3 regions of the Arthrobacter sp. SAFR-179 genome follow, and region 1 is predicted to be linked to each of the others. Evidence: riboswitches for the same ligand, from Rfam matches in the RefSeq annotation. Region 1 holds a riboswitch; each other region holds the start of a gene.
The links. A riboswitch is a leader RNA that binds a small molecule or an ion and turns the genes downstream of it on or off. The one in region 1 is predicted to bind S-adenosylmethionine.
Positions count from the first base shown of each region.

Region 1 (4,769 bases):
CTTGCGGCTGGCGGATGCGCCGCCCGGCAGCTGGATCATCGACACCCCCGGCATCCGCTCCTTCGGCCTGGCGCACGTGAACCCGGACCGGATCCTGCGCTCCTTCCCGGACCTCTCCCCCGGCATCGAAAACTGCGAACGCGGCTGCAAGCACACGGCAGCCGCGGTGGACTGCGGCCTTGACGACTGGGTGGCGGGCGGACATGCAGGCCCCACCGGGGCTGCCCGGCTGGCGTCCCTGCGGCGGCTGCTGGGTGCGGATCCACGGATGGAAGCACAGGAAACCAAGGAGCTCGGCAGCGTCAACTGACGCGTTCTCCCGGCAGAACCGTTTGCAGACGGTAGTTTGGAACCATGATCCAACCCGCTTCGAGCTACAACGATGACCTGCGCCTGGCCCATGTCCTGGCCGACTCCGTGGATGACCAGACCATGAGCCGCTTCAAGGCCCTGGACCTCCACGTTGAGACCAAGCCGGACCTGACGCCGGTCACCGACGCGGACAAGGCCGCCGAGGAAGCCATCCGCGGCCAGCTTTCCCGTTCCCGCCCCCGCGACGCCGTCCTGGGCGAGGAATTCGGGAGCACCGGCCACGGTTCGCGGCGCTGGATCATCGATCCCATTGACGGGACCAAGAACTTTGTCCGCGGCGTTCCGGTGTGGGCCACGCTGATCGCCCTCGTGGACGAGGGTGAGCCGGTGGTGGGCGTGGTCAGCGCCCCGGCCCTTGGCAAGCGCTGGTGGGCGGCGAAAGGCATGGGCGCGTACATGGGCAGGTCCCTTGCCGCTGCCACCCGGCTCCGCGTCTCGGACGTGTCGAAGCTTTCCGATGCCTCCCTCTCGTACTCCAGCCTGGGCGGGTGGAAGGAACGCGGAAACCTGGACGAGTTCCTTGGCCTGACCGAGGATGTCTGGCGCACCCGGGCCTACGGCGATTTCTGGTCGTACTGCATGGTGGCCGAAGGCTCGGTGGACATCGCCTGCGAACCGGAACTGAACCTCTATGACATGGCCGCACTGGTGCCGATCGTGGTGGAGGCCGGCGGCCGGTTCACATCCCTGGAAGGCGAGGACGGCCCGTTCGGCGGAAACGCCCTGGCCACGAACTCAATCCTGCACTCGGAGGTCCTGCACCGCCTGAACCCGTACCTGGATGATCTGCTGTAACTGATGCGCTTTTCCGCATAAAAGCGAATAATGCGACGCCGGACACCTTCCTGGGGAAGTGTCCGGCGTCGTTTATTCGGCGGCACGTAATAAACACCTTAACAATTGCCGCGGCTTCAATCCTGGCCGCCCCATGTCCTACGCTTTTATTCAGGTCACGAGTGCCAGCGCAAAACCCCGGTTTGCTGGCCGGCAACCCTCCATTCGCGGTGGGGTGCCCCGGGTGACGACCAGGCCGGTCCGGAGCGGATGCGGCAAGCGCGGATTCCCCCATGGCGGAGTCCTGTCATCAAGTGAGGTCTCTGTGACAACTGCCACCGTCTCCCCCCAGCCCGTCATTGCCGAAGCCAGCGTCCCCGACGGACGCCACGCCGCTGCCGGCCGGCCCCTCGCTGCCGTCACCGGCGCCGAAATCCAGGCACCCCTGATTTCAGGCGGACACGTGCGGTACGCCAACCTCGATTACGGCGCCTCCGCCCCGGCGCTGTCCGTGGTGTCGGCCTACCTGAACGAGATCCTCCCCTACTACGCGAGCGTCCACCGCGGGGCAGGATACGCGTCCCAGATCAGCACCTCGGTGTATGAGAACGCCCGCAGCATCGTCAGGGATTTCGTCGGCGGCCGCTCGGATGATTCGGTCATCTTCACCCGCAACACCACCGATTCGCTGAACCTGCTGGCCGGTTGCCTGCCGGTGACCAATGGCCGGCACGACGGCGAGGTGCTCTACCTGGACATCGAACACCACGCCAACCTCCTGCCGTGGCAGGGCGTCCCGCACCGCAGCATCGTTGCCGCCGACACCATCACCGAAACCATCGACGCCGTCCGCGCGGAGCTGAGCCAGGGCGGCGTCAGCCTGCTCGCGGTTACCGGAGCCTCCAACGTCACCGGCGAAATCCTGCCCATCCGCGCCCTGGCCGCGCTGGCCCATGAGCATGGTGCACGGATCGTGGTAGATGCCGCCCAGCTCGCCCCCCACCGCCGCGTGGATATCAGCGCGGACGACGTCGACTACCTCGCCTTCTCCGGCCACAAGCTGTATGCGCCCTTCGGCGCCGGCGTCCTGGTGGGACGCCCGGACTGGCTGGACACCGGCGTCCCGCACCTCGCGGGCGGCGGCGCGGTCAAGGAAGCCAGGCTCGACGGCGTCAGCTGGGCCACTGGACCGGCGCGCCATGAGGGGGGCTCACCGAACGTCCTGGGAGCCGCCACACTGGCCCGCGCCACCCAGGTCATTGCCGGGCTGGACCAGGAACGCTGGCATGCCCACGAGTCCGCCATCCGTTCCTTCCTGGTGGAGGGCCTGCAGGAGATCGACGGCGTCACCGTCCACCAGATCTTCAAGGACACCAACCCGGAAACGGACACCATCGGCGTGGTCAACTTCTCCGTTGAGGGCTACGACGCAGGACTGGTGGCGGCGTACCTCTCGGCAGAGCACGGCGTGGGACTGCGGGACGGCCGCTTCTGCGCGCACCCGCTGCTGAAGCGACTGGGCCTGCCGTCCGGTTCCCTCCGCGCCAGCTTCGGTGTCGGTTCACGCCTGGAGGACGCCGAACGCCTGCTGGCCGGCATCCGTGCCCTGCGGAGCAACGGGCTGGGCTGGGACTACGTGGTGGACGCGGGCCGCTGGGTGCCCGCCAATGACACCCGCACCTACCCGCACTGGGCACCCAACACCCCGGGCACCGCCGGCGCCGCGCCCTGCATCGACGACTGACACCCTGCCCAACCCCTGCCGTCCAGGCCATCGATCCGGCGGCCAGGAGGATGCGGTAAATTCGAAAGGTACCGCAGGACGTCAGGTGAAGGAGGCCACGCGTGGTTCGGGGTGGCCCCAAGCTTGATCACGGGCGGCGCAGGGAACTCGGGCAGAGCTTCCAGGACGGCGGCAGGCACTACCAGCGCGTCCGCCCCGGCTACCCGGAAGAGGCAGCCCGGTGGCTGGTGCCCACGGATGCCCATGATGCACTCGACGTGGGCGCCGGCACCGGAAAGTTCACCGCCTTGCTGCTGGACATGGGACTGCATGTCACCGCCGTGGACCCCTCCGCGGACATGCTCGCCCAGCTCATGGAACACTACCCGGCCGCCACGGCCGTGCCGGGGACTGCCGAGGCGACAGGCCTGCCCGACGCCCGCTTCGACGTCGTCACCGTTGCCCAGGCGTGGCACTGGTGCGACGCCCTCGCGGCAAGCACTGAGCTGGCCCGCGTCCTGCGCCTGCACGGAACCCTGGCCCTGGTCTGGAACCAGCTGGACACCTCTGTCCCCTGGGTGCACCGGCTCTCCCGGATCATGCACGCGGGCGACGTGTACCGGCCCGGCCACAAACCCGTCGTCGGACCCGAATTCCGAGGCCTCGAAGGGCACGTCACCCACTGGCAGGACACGGTGACCACCACGGACCTGATGGAACTCACCAAGTCCCGCAGCTACTACCTCCGGGCCGGCGAGGCAACCCGCGCCAAGGTCCTGGCCAACCTGGACTGGTACCTGCACGAACACCTGGCCTATACCCCTGACCAGGAAATTGCCCTCCCCTACCTCACCCTGGCCTGGCGGGCCGCCAAAGCATGACGGCGCATCCCATGCGGCGCCCCCGGAGCCGGTAGGCTTGACCGTGTGAAGACCAGCGCGCCCTCCTCCTCGATCGAGGATTACGTCAAGGTCATCTATTCGTTCACCGAATGGCAGGACAAGCCAATCACGTCCACCCAGCTTGCACAGCGGCTGGGGGTGGCCAATTCCTCGGTGTCCGAGATGGTCCGCAAGCTGAAGGACCAGGGCCTGGTGGACCACAAGCCCTACAGCGCCGTCACGCTGACCGAGGCCGGCCTACGGCTGGCCCTGTCCATGGTCCGGCGCCACCGGCTGATCGAGACGTACCTTGTCCAGCGGCTCGGCTATAGCTGGGACGAAGTCCATGATGAGGCTGAACAACTCGAACACGCCGTGTCTGACACGTTCATCGAACGGGTGGCCGCCAAGCTCGGCAATCCAAAGCGTGACCCGCACGGCGACCCCATTCCCACTGCCGACGGGAAGGTGCTGATGCCGCGCGCGCACCTTCTCGCCGAACTGGACCAGGGGCATGCCGGCAGGATTACCAGGATCAGCGACGACAACCCGGAGCTGCTGCGCTACCTTGCCGCCCAGGACATCGACCTCGACGCCGATGTGGAGGTGGTGGGACGCCGGCCCTTCGGCGGCGCCCTGGTGGTGCGGATCAGCGGTCCGGCCGGCGCCCGCGAGTTCGACCTCGCCGACGAAATCGCCTCCGCGCTGTGGGTCTCCAGCGACGCCCCGCACGCCGGCTGCACCCTGGACGGACTCTGACGTGGCGATGCCCACCGGCCGCGCCTGGCTGGCTGTCGCCGTCGGCGGGCTGGCCGGCAGTGAGCTGCGCTACGGGCTGGGGCTGGCGTTTCCGGACGTGCCCGGCTCGGTCCCATGGGCCACGCTGGCCATCAACATCAGCGGCAGTTTCGCCCTCGCGGCGCTGACCACCGTCTGGATGTCACGCCCGCATACGACGTTCTGGCTGCGGGCCGGGATAGGGCCGGGCCTGCTGGGCTCCTTCACCACGTTTTCAGCGG
Region 1 covers NZ_JBPFDM010000001.1:704,878-709,646, reverse strand. The annotation lists gene rsgA (ribosome small subunit-dependent GTPase A) at 1-310, shown strand, start outside; gene hisN (histidinol-phosphatase) at 355-1,167, shown strand; SAM riboswitch class IV at 1,321-1,434, shown strand; gene ACR65K_RS03450 (aminotransferase class V-fold PLP-dependent enzyme) at 1,472-2,890, shown strand; gene ACR65K_RS03445 (class I SAM-dependent methyltransferase) at 2,992-3,750, shown strand; gene ACR65K_RS03440 (metal-dependent transcriptional regulator) at 3,796-4,509, shown strand; gene ACR65K_RS03435 (fluoride efflux transporter FluC) at 4,517-4,769, shown strand, end outside.

Region 2 (4,769 bases), on a different contig from region 1:
ACGTGAGCAGCGGATACTTCACCCAGCTCACGGCAGGCTGTTGCTCCAGCCACTCCGCGAGCCGCAGGGCGGTGGCAGAGGAATGGCTTACCCGCAGGCTCATGGTCTCCAGGCCCTTGGTCAGGACCCAGGCGTTGAACGCGGAGAGCGCCGGCCCGGTATGGCGCATCAGCTGCTTCACCGGGCCATCGATGAACTCCTTGGTGCCCAGGATGGCGCCGCCCATCACCCTGCCCTGCCCGTCGATGTGCTTGGTGCCCGAGTAAACGATGACGTCCGCGCCCAGGTCCCCGCAGCGCTGCAGCAGGGGAGTGGCAAAGACGTTGTCCGCCACCACGGTGGCCCCGGCAGCATGCGCAAGTTCGCTGACCGCGGCGATGTCCACGATCTCCTGCATGGGGTTGGACGGGGATTCGAAGAAGACGGCGGTGGTGGGCTGGGAGAGGGCTTCGCGCCACTGGTCCAGGTCCGGACCATCCACGAAGACCGTCTCCACGCCCCACCGCGGGAGGATCTCGTTCAGAATCACAAAGCAGGAACCGAAGAGCGAACGGGCGGCCACCACCCGGTCCCCCGCAGCGAGCAGGGCACCCAGGGCGGTGAACACCGCGGACATGCCCGACGCCGTCGCAAAGCATGCTTCGGTGCCTTCCAGCAGCCTGAGCCGCTCCTGGAAAGTGGCAACGGACGGGTTGCCGTAGCGGGAGTAGACAAAGCGCTCGTCTTCGCCGGTGAAGGCACGTTCAGCTGCTGCGGCGGATTCGTAGACGAAGCCGGAATTCAGGAAGATGGCCTCGGACGTTTCCTGGAAGTTGGTGCGGTCCAGCCCGCCGCGGACAGCCTGGGTGTCGGGGCTCCAGCCGGGGGCGTCTTGGTTGAAGCTCACTTAGTTCTTTCCGAGGTTGGTAGGCAGGCCGCGGTTCTTCCAGCCGTTGACGGTGCGTTCACCGTAGCGGTCCGGCTCGCCTTCAAAGCCTTCCAGCACGTTGTAGGAGATGAAGCCGGCCTGCGTGGCGGCGGTGGCAGCCGCAACGGAACGGGCGCCGGACCGGCACAGGAACACCAGTTCAGCGGACGGGTCCTCCGGCGCCTGCTCCTTGAGGTCCTTGACGAAGTCGGGGTTGGGGATGCCGCCGGGGAAGGTCCACTGGATGAAGAGGGGATCGTTGTCCGTGGCCTTGGTGTCCGGGATGCCGATGTGGGCCCATTCGCCCTCGGTGCGGACGTCCACCAGGACGGCGCCCTGTTGCAGCTTTTCCCATGCCTCATGGGGCGTGAGGTCTCCCGCGTAGCTCATGCGTGGCCCTCGCCGTCGAACTCGCCCTCAAAGTCTGCGTCCAGCTGATCCACTGCGGTGGCCACCGCTGCGTCTGCGGAGGCGATCGCTGCCGGAAGGACCACTGCCTGCGCCACGATGACGCTGGTCCCGTTGAAGGTTGCCGCAGGGCTGCCGTGCAGCACGTAGCCCTCGGCCAGGGCGGCAGAAATCCGCTCGCAGAATTCACGGTTGTCCGGGCCACTGATCAGGCGGTAGGACAGTTTCTCTTCAGGGGCGGGTGCGTCAGACACGACGGATCTCCTTCTTTCACGCTTGCAGCTCGAATCGGTCGATATGCCGAGTATTCACCTGAGGCACCCCGCCGCGAAAGGGAGGGTTGCCGACCGGCCAGTCAGGGCTTCACACCGGTACTCATTACTCCCCAAAAACGTAACACCTGCCGCGCCAGGCCGCATCGCCGCCGTCGTCATGTTCCGTAATTGAGCTGAGCCGAGGGAAGGTGCAGTGCCGGAGGACAGTCCGACGACGGACATCGCCGCAGGTGGGCGGCCCGCCGCGCACAGTCAGCAGCCGCCGGGCCGATAAAGTTCTTACCGGGGCGCCGCCGGCGTCATCAGGGCAACGAGTACCGGGGGTCTTCGCACCATGCGGCCAGTCACATCGCACCACCACGCCGCAACCCGCCGGAACCACCGGCAGCCGATTGCCGCGCTTCTGGCAGCGGCCCTCATTGGGCTCATGGTCCTGTTGGCGGCTCCTCCTGCGCATGCGGCGGAGGCTGAACCCGAGAAGGGGAAGCCCTGGCTCGGTGCGGTGCTCGAATGGGGCGAGGACACTGCCGCAGGATTCAGCGGCAGGCTTGGCGCAGGCCCGGCCGTCTTCGGCCACGACATCACCATTCCGTACCGCGATTCTGAACGGAATGACATCGATGGTTTCCTTCAGCAGGCCGGGGCCGAAGGCGCCCACGCCCTGCTCACGGTGAAGCCGGCGGTGCCGCTGGACCAGCTCGGCGCCCCGGAGGCAGAAGCGTTCGCCCAGCAGGTGCGCGGCCTCGCCGCCGGATTCAAGGGGCAGCTGCTGGTCCGGTTTGCCCCGGACATGAACACAAGCTGGGTGGCATGGGGCCAACAACCTGCCGCCTACCGTGAGGCCTTCCAAACGGTTGCGGCAGCGTTCAGGAAGTACGACGGCGGCCGGGCCGCCATGGTGTGGGCGCCTTACCTGGGCAAGGACTACCCCTTCGACCGGAACCGGAATGCGCCGCAGCCGGGAAGCGAAGGCTTTTCCGTCCTGGACACGAACGGTGACGGTGCCTGGGACGGAAAAGACAGCGCCTACGCGCCCTTCTACCCGGGCGATGACGCCGTGGACTGGGTGGGGCTGGCTGCTTATCACGATGACACCGCCGGTGGTGCCGCCGCCAACACCCTGCCGCGGGCCGGCGAACTCCAGGAGATGCTGACGGACTCCGGCAGCGAAAACTTCTACGGCACCTACTCCGAGGGGCACAATAAGCCTTTCCTCCTCCAGACCGCGGCCTTCTACAGCCCTGCCTCCGGCGGGGCGTCCGAGGCGGACATCAAAACGGGCTGGTGGGACCAGGTGGTAACCACTGCCACGTCCCCCGGGTTTGCCGCGACTGCCGCAGTGGTCTGGGACGAGCGCACCAGCACCAGGGATACCGGCGTGGCAAGCATCAGTTGGCTGCTTACCGGCCACCCGGATATTGCCAAAGCGGCACTGGAGAGACTTAAGGAATCTCCGATGGTCACGGGTCCGCTCACCGGCGTTGCCTCCGGAATCACGTACGACCGGAGCAACACCCTCTCCGGGGCTGCCGCCTGGACTGTCGCTGCCGCCATGGTGATTCTCCTGGTGGCCTTGTGGCAGATTCCCCGCCGGATCAACGCTGCCACGGCCTGGAGCTACCGGGATCCCTCCACCCGGGATTCGCGGGTGGATCTGCTGCGCGGAGTGGCCATCGTCTTTGTGGTGGTGAACCACCTGGGCATGGCTTCGCTGTTCCAACTGCTTACCCAGGAGACGGTGGGCTTCGTGTCCGGCGCGGAACTTTTCGTCCTGTTCTCCGGCCTGGTGGTGGGCATGGTGTACGGGCCCAAGGCCAGGGAGGACTTCGGGCGGGTGGTGGACCTCACCACACGCCGCGCAGGCAAGCTCTACCTGACGGCACTGGCGGTTCTGATCGGCGTCTTCCTCTTGTCCCTGCTCCCGCTCTTCAATACCGAGGCCCTGACCACATTCGTTGACCAGGGAACCGGTGGAGCCGGGCATACCGGAACCGGCCGGTCCTATGACCTGTACGCAGGCATGTCATCGCTGTTCCAGTTCCCCGTCCCGCCCCAGGTGCTGCCGGCCATCGTTCTGCTGCAGTTCGGACCCTGGCAGTTCAACGTCATGGGACTCTATGTGGTGCTCCTGCTGGCCAGCCCGCTGATCCTCGCTGCGCTTAACCGCGGCAAGGCCATCTGGGTGCTGGCTGCGACGCTCGTCCTGTATGCGGTGGGGGCCGTCACCAGGTTCCGGATGCTGCCCTCGCAGTTCGAGGACTCCTTCCCGCTGCTGGTGTGGCAAGTGCTGTTCGTGCTCGGGCTGGTGGCGGGTTATCACCGGCACAGCATCACGGCATGGCTGTCCCGGCACGCCTGGGCGGTGGTTGCCTGCACCGCGGTGGCGTTCGCGCTGGCCTTCCTGTCCTGGGGCAACCCGTACCTGGCCAACAACTATGACGTCCGGCTGGCGCTCCTGCCGGACGCCTCTTACCGGGCCATGTACGACGCCTTCTTCTCCCGGACATACCTGGCCCCGGGCCGCCTGCTCAACGTCCTGGTCCTGGTGGTGGCGGCCTACGCGTTCCTCAGCGCCTACTGGAAACCGGTGGAGCGGGCCCTGGGCTGGTTCCTGGTTCCGCTGGGCCGCGCCACGCTCTACGTGTTCATCATGCACGTGGTGCTGATCGCCGTCGTGGCCAACATTCCGGCGCTGCAGCAGCAAAGCATCTTCCTCAACACGGCGGCCTACGCCGTGGTCCTGGCGCTGCTCTGGGTAATGGTCCGCACCAAGTTCCTGTTCCGGATCATCCCTACCTAGTTCCACTCCGGCCCAGCCCAGCCGCCGCTATGCTGCCACGTCAAGGCGGGCATGAAAAATGCTGCGGCACGGTGTGCCACAGCATTTGATCAGTACCACTCGTTGTCAGGTGGCCGTTGTAAAGCCCTGGAGGTCTTAGACCAGCCCGGGGTAGCTGGTGAGGATGTAGTCCGCAGCGGCAGGACCCTTCATGCGAAGGCCGTTGCGGCGCGGCGAAATCCTCTGCTTCATGGCTGCCCAGAAGCTGTCCTCGTTGCCGGGCGGCTGCTGGTTGATGAAGCACCAGCTGGTGTACAGCCCGTAGAGGCGGTCGCGGTCCAGGCTGGAACCCGAGGCCTGGTCGGGGTAGGTGGCTTCATTGAGGAAAATATCGAACTGC
Region 2 covers NZ_JBPFDM010000005.1:85,696-90,464, forward strand. The annotation lists gene ACR65K_RS10560 (O-succinylhomoserine sulfhydrylase) at 1-886, opposite strand, end outside; gene ACR65K_RS10565 (rhodanese-like domain-containing protein) at 887-1,297, opposite strand; gene ACR65K_RS10570 (DUF1737 domain-containing protein) at 1,294-1,569, opposite strand; SAM riboswitch class IV at 1,583-1,698, opposite strand; gene opgC (OpgC domain-containing protein) at 1,925-4,390, shown strand; gene ACR65K_RS10580 (hypothetical protein) at 4,526-4,769, opposite strand, start outside.
Region 2: another riboswitch for S-adenosylmethionine. It lies ahead of ACR65K_RS10570 (DUF1737 domain-containing protein); the one in region 1 lies ahead of ACR65K_RS03450 (aminotransferase class V-fold PLP-dependent enzyme).

Region 3 (4,769 bases), on a different contig from region 1:
GCGGGCCTCCAGGAAGATGGGTGCGTCGTTGACCTTGGTCCGGATGTAGTAGCCGATCAGGACGATCACCGCGGACAGCCAGAAAGCCACGCGCCAGCCCCACCCCAGGAAGGCGTCCTGGGTCAGCGTGGAAGACAGGATGAACAGCACGGCCGTGGCCAGCAGGTTCCCCAGCGGCACTGCGGACTGCGGCCAGCTGGCCCAGAACCCGCGGGACTTGCTGGGGCTGTGCTCTGCCACCAGGAGGACGGCGCCACCCCATTCCCCGCCGACCGCAAAGCCTTGGGCAAAACGCAGCACCACCAGCAGGGCGGGAGCCCAGTAGCCGATCTGCTGGAAGGTGGGCAGGCAGCCCATGAGGAAGGTGGAGACGCCCACCAGGATGATGCTCAGCTGCAGCAGCTTCTTCCGGCCAAACTTGTCGCCGAAGTGGCCGAAGACAATTCCGCCGATGGGGCGGGCCACGAAGCCGACCGCATAGGTGAGGAAGGCGGCGATGATGCCGTCCAGTTCGGTGCCGGCGTTGGGGAAGAAGGCCTTCCCGAACACCAGGGTGGCGGCGGATGCGTAGAGGAAGAACTCATACCACTCCACGACGGTTCCGGCCATTGAGGCCGTCACCACCTTCTTGAGCCCTGAGGCCTTGATGTCGGTTTCCTCTGTACGCCTTGCGGCGGAGCTTTCCGTACTCATGTGAACTCCTTCGGCGTCGTCGTCGACACCACTGGGACCAGTCAATGGCGGCCGGGTGTGATGCACACCACGAACGCCGGATTTGAATGAGTATGGTCTGCCTTCGGTGCAACCTCAACGCCGATTAGTGCAGAAGGCATCTGCAGGAATGCACATGGGGGCCTCAGGCCAGGAAGCTGCCCCGCAGCTGGCCGCCCAACTGGCCGATCTCGGTCAGGAACCCGTCGTGCCCGATCGGCGCCTGGATGACGTGCACTCCGACGTCCCCTGGCAGGGCCTGGGCCAGTTCATGGGATTGGGACGGGAAATAGAGCCGGTCGGAGTCGACGGCGGCCACGAGGAAGCGTGCGGTTGAGCGGCCCAAGGTCTCGGCGAGGGTCCCCCGGCCCCGGCAGATGTCATGGCTCATCAACGCTTCGGTCAGGGCAATGTAGCTGTTCGCGTCGAAGCGCTTGACCAGCTTGTTGCCCTGGTGGTCAAGGTAGCTTTCCACCTGGTACCGGCCCCGGGCGGCCAGGACTTCACCCTTCAGGGGCGACTCGGGCGCCTGCGGCGAACGGCCGAAGCGGCCTTCCAGTTCGGCTGCTGAGCGGTATGTGATGTGGGCGATGCGCCGGGCAAGGGCCAGCCCTTCTTCGGGGCTGGGACCGCCGTAGTAGTCGCCGCCGTTGAAATTCGGATCCTGGCGGATGGCCAGGGTCTGGGCCTGCGCGAAGGCGATCTGCTCGGCCGTGCTCGCGGCCCCCACGGCGATGACGGCACAGCGCTGCACCCTCTCCGGGTACGTCACAGCCCACTCCAGGGCACGGGCACCGCCCATGGAGCCGCCCAGGACCGCGAACCAGCTCTTGATGCCCAACTGGTCTGCCAGGCGGGCCTCCGCCACCGTGCTGTCGCGCAGCGTGACCAGGGGGAAACGGGAACCCCAGGGGGCGCCGTCCGGGGCGGCCGACGACGGGCCCGTTGATCCGTAGCAGCCGCCAACGATGTTGATGGACACCACGAAGAACTTGTCCGTGTCCACGGGCGCACCGGGGCCGGCCAGCTGTTCCCACCAGCCTTCTTCGTCGGTGTCGCCGCGGGTCACATGGGTGCTTCCGGTCAGGGCATGCTCGATCAGGACGGCGTTGCTGGCGTCCGCATTGAGCGTGCCCCACGTTTCGTAGGCCAGCGTGACGTCCGGCAGGTAGCCGCCGGCTTCAAGGTCCAGTCCCCCGATCGAGGCGTAGCGGACGATTCCGTGTTCGGGGATGGTGGTTCGGGCGACGGTAACCGTCATGGCAAGACCTCTTCTACGCGCTTGCCTGCCGTCATTTGACCGGCAGGCCAGGTCCTCACCCGGGGCACCCCACCGCGGAAGGAGGGTTGCCGGCCAGCAAGCCGGGGCTGTCACTGGCACTCATGACCTGGTTCGAGTGTACGAAACACCCCCCGTTCCAAGCCAAGAGTGTGACTGGTTGTGACTTTCCCGGCTTGCCGGCGGCACTCACTGCAGCCCCGGCTGTTGTCTTAGGCCGCGGCGCCCTTAGCTGCGCGGAAGCCCGCTTCCAGGTCGGCCAGGATGTCATCGATGTGCTCCAGGCCGACGGACAGCCGGACCAGTCCCGGGTTCACCCCCGCCACTGCCTGCTGCTCAGGCGAAAGCTGGCTGTGGGTGGTCGACGCCGGGTGGATGACCAGGGAGCGGACGTCGCCGATGTTCGCAACATGGGAGTGCAGTTCAAGGGCGTCGACGAAGCGTTTGCCCGCCTCCGCCCCGCCGGCCAGGTTGAAAGCCACCACGGCACCCGTCCCCTTGGGCCCGTACTTGCGGCCACGTTCGTACCAGGGGCTGGAGGGCAGCCCCGCGTAGGCGACGGATTCGACGTCGTCCCTTCCTTCCAGCCAGCGCGCCACCTCCGTGGCGTTGGCAACGTGACGCTCCACCCGCAGGCTCAGCGTCTCCAGGCCCTGGGAGATCAGGAAGGCGTTGAACGGGGACACGGCCGAGCCGAGGTCGCGCAGCAGCTGGACCCGGGCCTTGAGGATGTAGGACAGGTTGGCTCCGAGTGCGCCGCCTTCTCCCAGGTCGCGTGCGTAGACCAGGCCGTTGTACGTGGGGTCCGGAGTGTTGAAGCCGGGGAACCGCTCAGGATCCTTGCTGAAGTCGAACTTCCCGGAATCGACAATGACGCCGGCAATGGCCGAACCGTGGCCGCCCAGGTATTTGGTGGCCGAGTGAATCACGATGTCGGCGCCCCACTCCAGCGGGCGGATCAGGTACGGGGTGGACAGGGTGTTGTCCACGATCAGCGGCACGCCTGCCTGGTGGGCCACCTCGGAGATGCCTTCGACATCCAGGACGTCCTGGCGGGGATTGGACACCACTTCGCCGAAAAAGAGCTTGGTGTTCGCCTGCACGGCGCCGCGCCACTGGTCCAGGTTGTCCGGATCGTCCACGAAGGTGACCGAAATGCCGAACTTCTTCAGGGTGTGGGCGAACAGGTTGTACGTTCCGCCGTAAAGGCTGGGGCTGGCCACGATGTGGTCCCCGGCCTCCGCGATGTTCAGGACCGCGAAGGTTTCCGCTGCCTGCCCGGAGCTGAGCAGCAAAGCGGCCAGGCCTCCCTCAAGGCTGGCGATCCGCTGTTCGACGGCGTCCTGCGTGGGGTTGCCGATCCGGGTGTAAATGGGGGCAAGTTCAGCCAGGGCAAAGCGGTTGGCTGCACTTTCGGCGCTGGGGAACACGAAGGACGTGGTCTGGTAGATCGGCAGGGCACGGGCTCCAGTGGCACTGTCCACTTCCTGGCCTGCATGGATCTGGCGGGTTTCGAAGGACCATCCGTTGGACATCCAAATCTCCTTTGACATGGGCCCGGCATGCATGGAGCAGTACGGGCCGCGCTTGCTGCCGGCTGGTGCCGGACAGCCAGGTCCTCACCCGGGGCACCCCACCGCGGATGGAGGGTTGCCGGCCAGCGAGCCGGGGCTTGGCGCTGGCGCTCATGACCTGCGCCCAGTCTAGGAACCGGGCGGCCGCTGAGGACAGCATTGTGACGAACAAGGTCTTCGGGTGTGCCTTCGTGCTGCGCGCGGTGGCCCTCCGGCATCCGCTCGGGGACGCCGCCGTCGTCCTGCTTGCCACTGTTTCCGGCACTTTCCGCAGGCCGCGTTTCCAGTAAGGGTACCCTTAGCTGAGAGCCGGATCACAAAGTGCCAAGATGTTGCCATGCGCATGGATCACGTCTCTTACGCCTGTGAAACCGATGGCCTCGCGGCCACTACCGAACGTATTTCATCTGCCCTCGGCGTTGAGGCAGTGAAGGGCGGGGTCCACCCCCGGTTCGGAACCCGGAATATGATCATCCCGCTCGCCGGGCACAAGTACCTGGAAGTCGTGGAGGTCCTGGACCACCCGGCGTCGGATAAGGCACCATTCGGGCAGGCAGTGCGTGCCCGTTCCGCGGCCGGTGGCGGCTGGATGGGCTGGTGCGTCGAAGTGGACGACCTCGCCCCCTTCGAGACCCGCCTTGGCCGCGCCGCCGTAAACGGCAACCGCAAGTTCCCGGACGGCCGGGAGCTGGTCTGGAAGCAGATTGGCATCCTTGGCCTTATCGCCGACCCCCAGGTCCCGTACATGCTCAAGTGGGAAGGTGACCCGTCGCTGCACCCGTCCAACGCCTACCCCAGCAACATCAAAATGAGCTGCCTGACCATCGCCGGCTCCGCCTCCCGGGTGACCGAGTGGCTGGGTGAGCCGGTGGAGAAGCCGCTTGAGGACGTTGCGGTTGAGTGGGTGGCCCCGCACGGAACGCCGGGAATCCTGTCGGTCACGTTCGAAACCGCCAACGGAGCCGTCACCATCTGACACTCCATCCCTCCTTCCCGGCATGTCCGGGAGTGGGTTTGCCGGGCCATTGCCCGGACCTGCTTCGGCCGCCATCAGGTGGTGACAACGGCGTCACTACCCGATGGCGGCCGAATTCATTTAAGTGACTGCCAGGCCCGCAAAGATGCCTGCGAACTTCGATTGTCAGACCCCCGTTGGATGATGTTCGTATGGGAATTGGCGCAGGTGTTGAGGTGGCTTTGGAGGG
Region 3 covers NZ_JBPFDM010000003.1:164,289-169,057, forward strand. The annotation lists gene ACR65K_RS07720 (MFS transporter) at 1-693, opposite strand, end outside; gene metX (homoserine O-acetyltransferase MetX) at 857-1,972, opposite strand; SAM riboswitch class IV at 1,985-2,100, opposite strand; gene ACR65K_RS07730 (bifunctional o-acetylhomoserine/o-acetylserine sulfhydrylase) at 2,203-3,525, opposite strand; SAM riboswitch class IV at 3,569-3,683, opposite strand; gene ACR65K_RS07735 (hypothetical protein) at 3,726-3,854, shown strand; gene ACR65K_RS07740 (VOC family protein) at 3,902-4,540, shown strand; gene ACR65K_RS07745 (HNH endonuclease signature motif containing protein) at 4,732-4,769, shown strand, end outside.
Region 3: another riboswitch for S-adenosylmethionine. It lies ahead of metX (homoserine O-acetyltransferase MetX); the one in region 1 lies ahead of ACR65K_RS03450 (aminotransferase class V-fold PLP-dependent enzyme).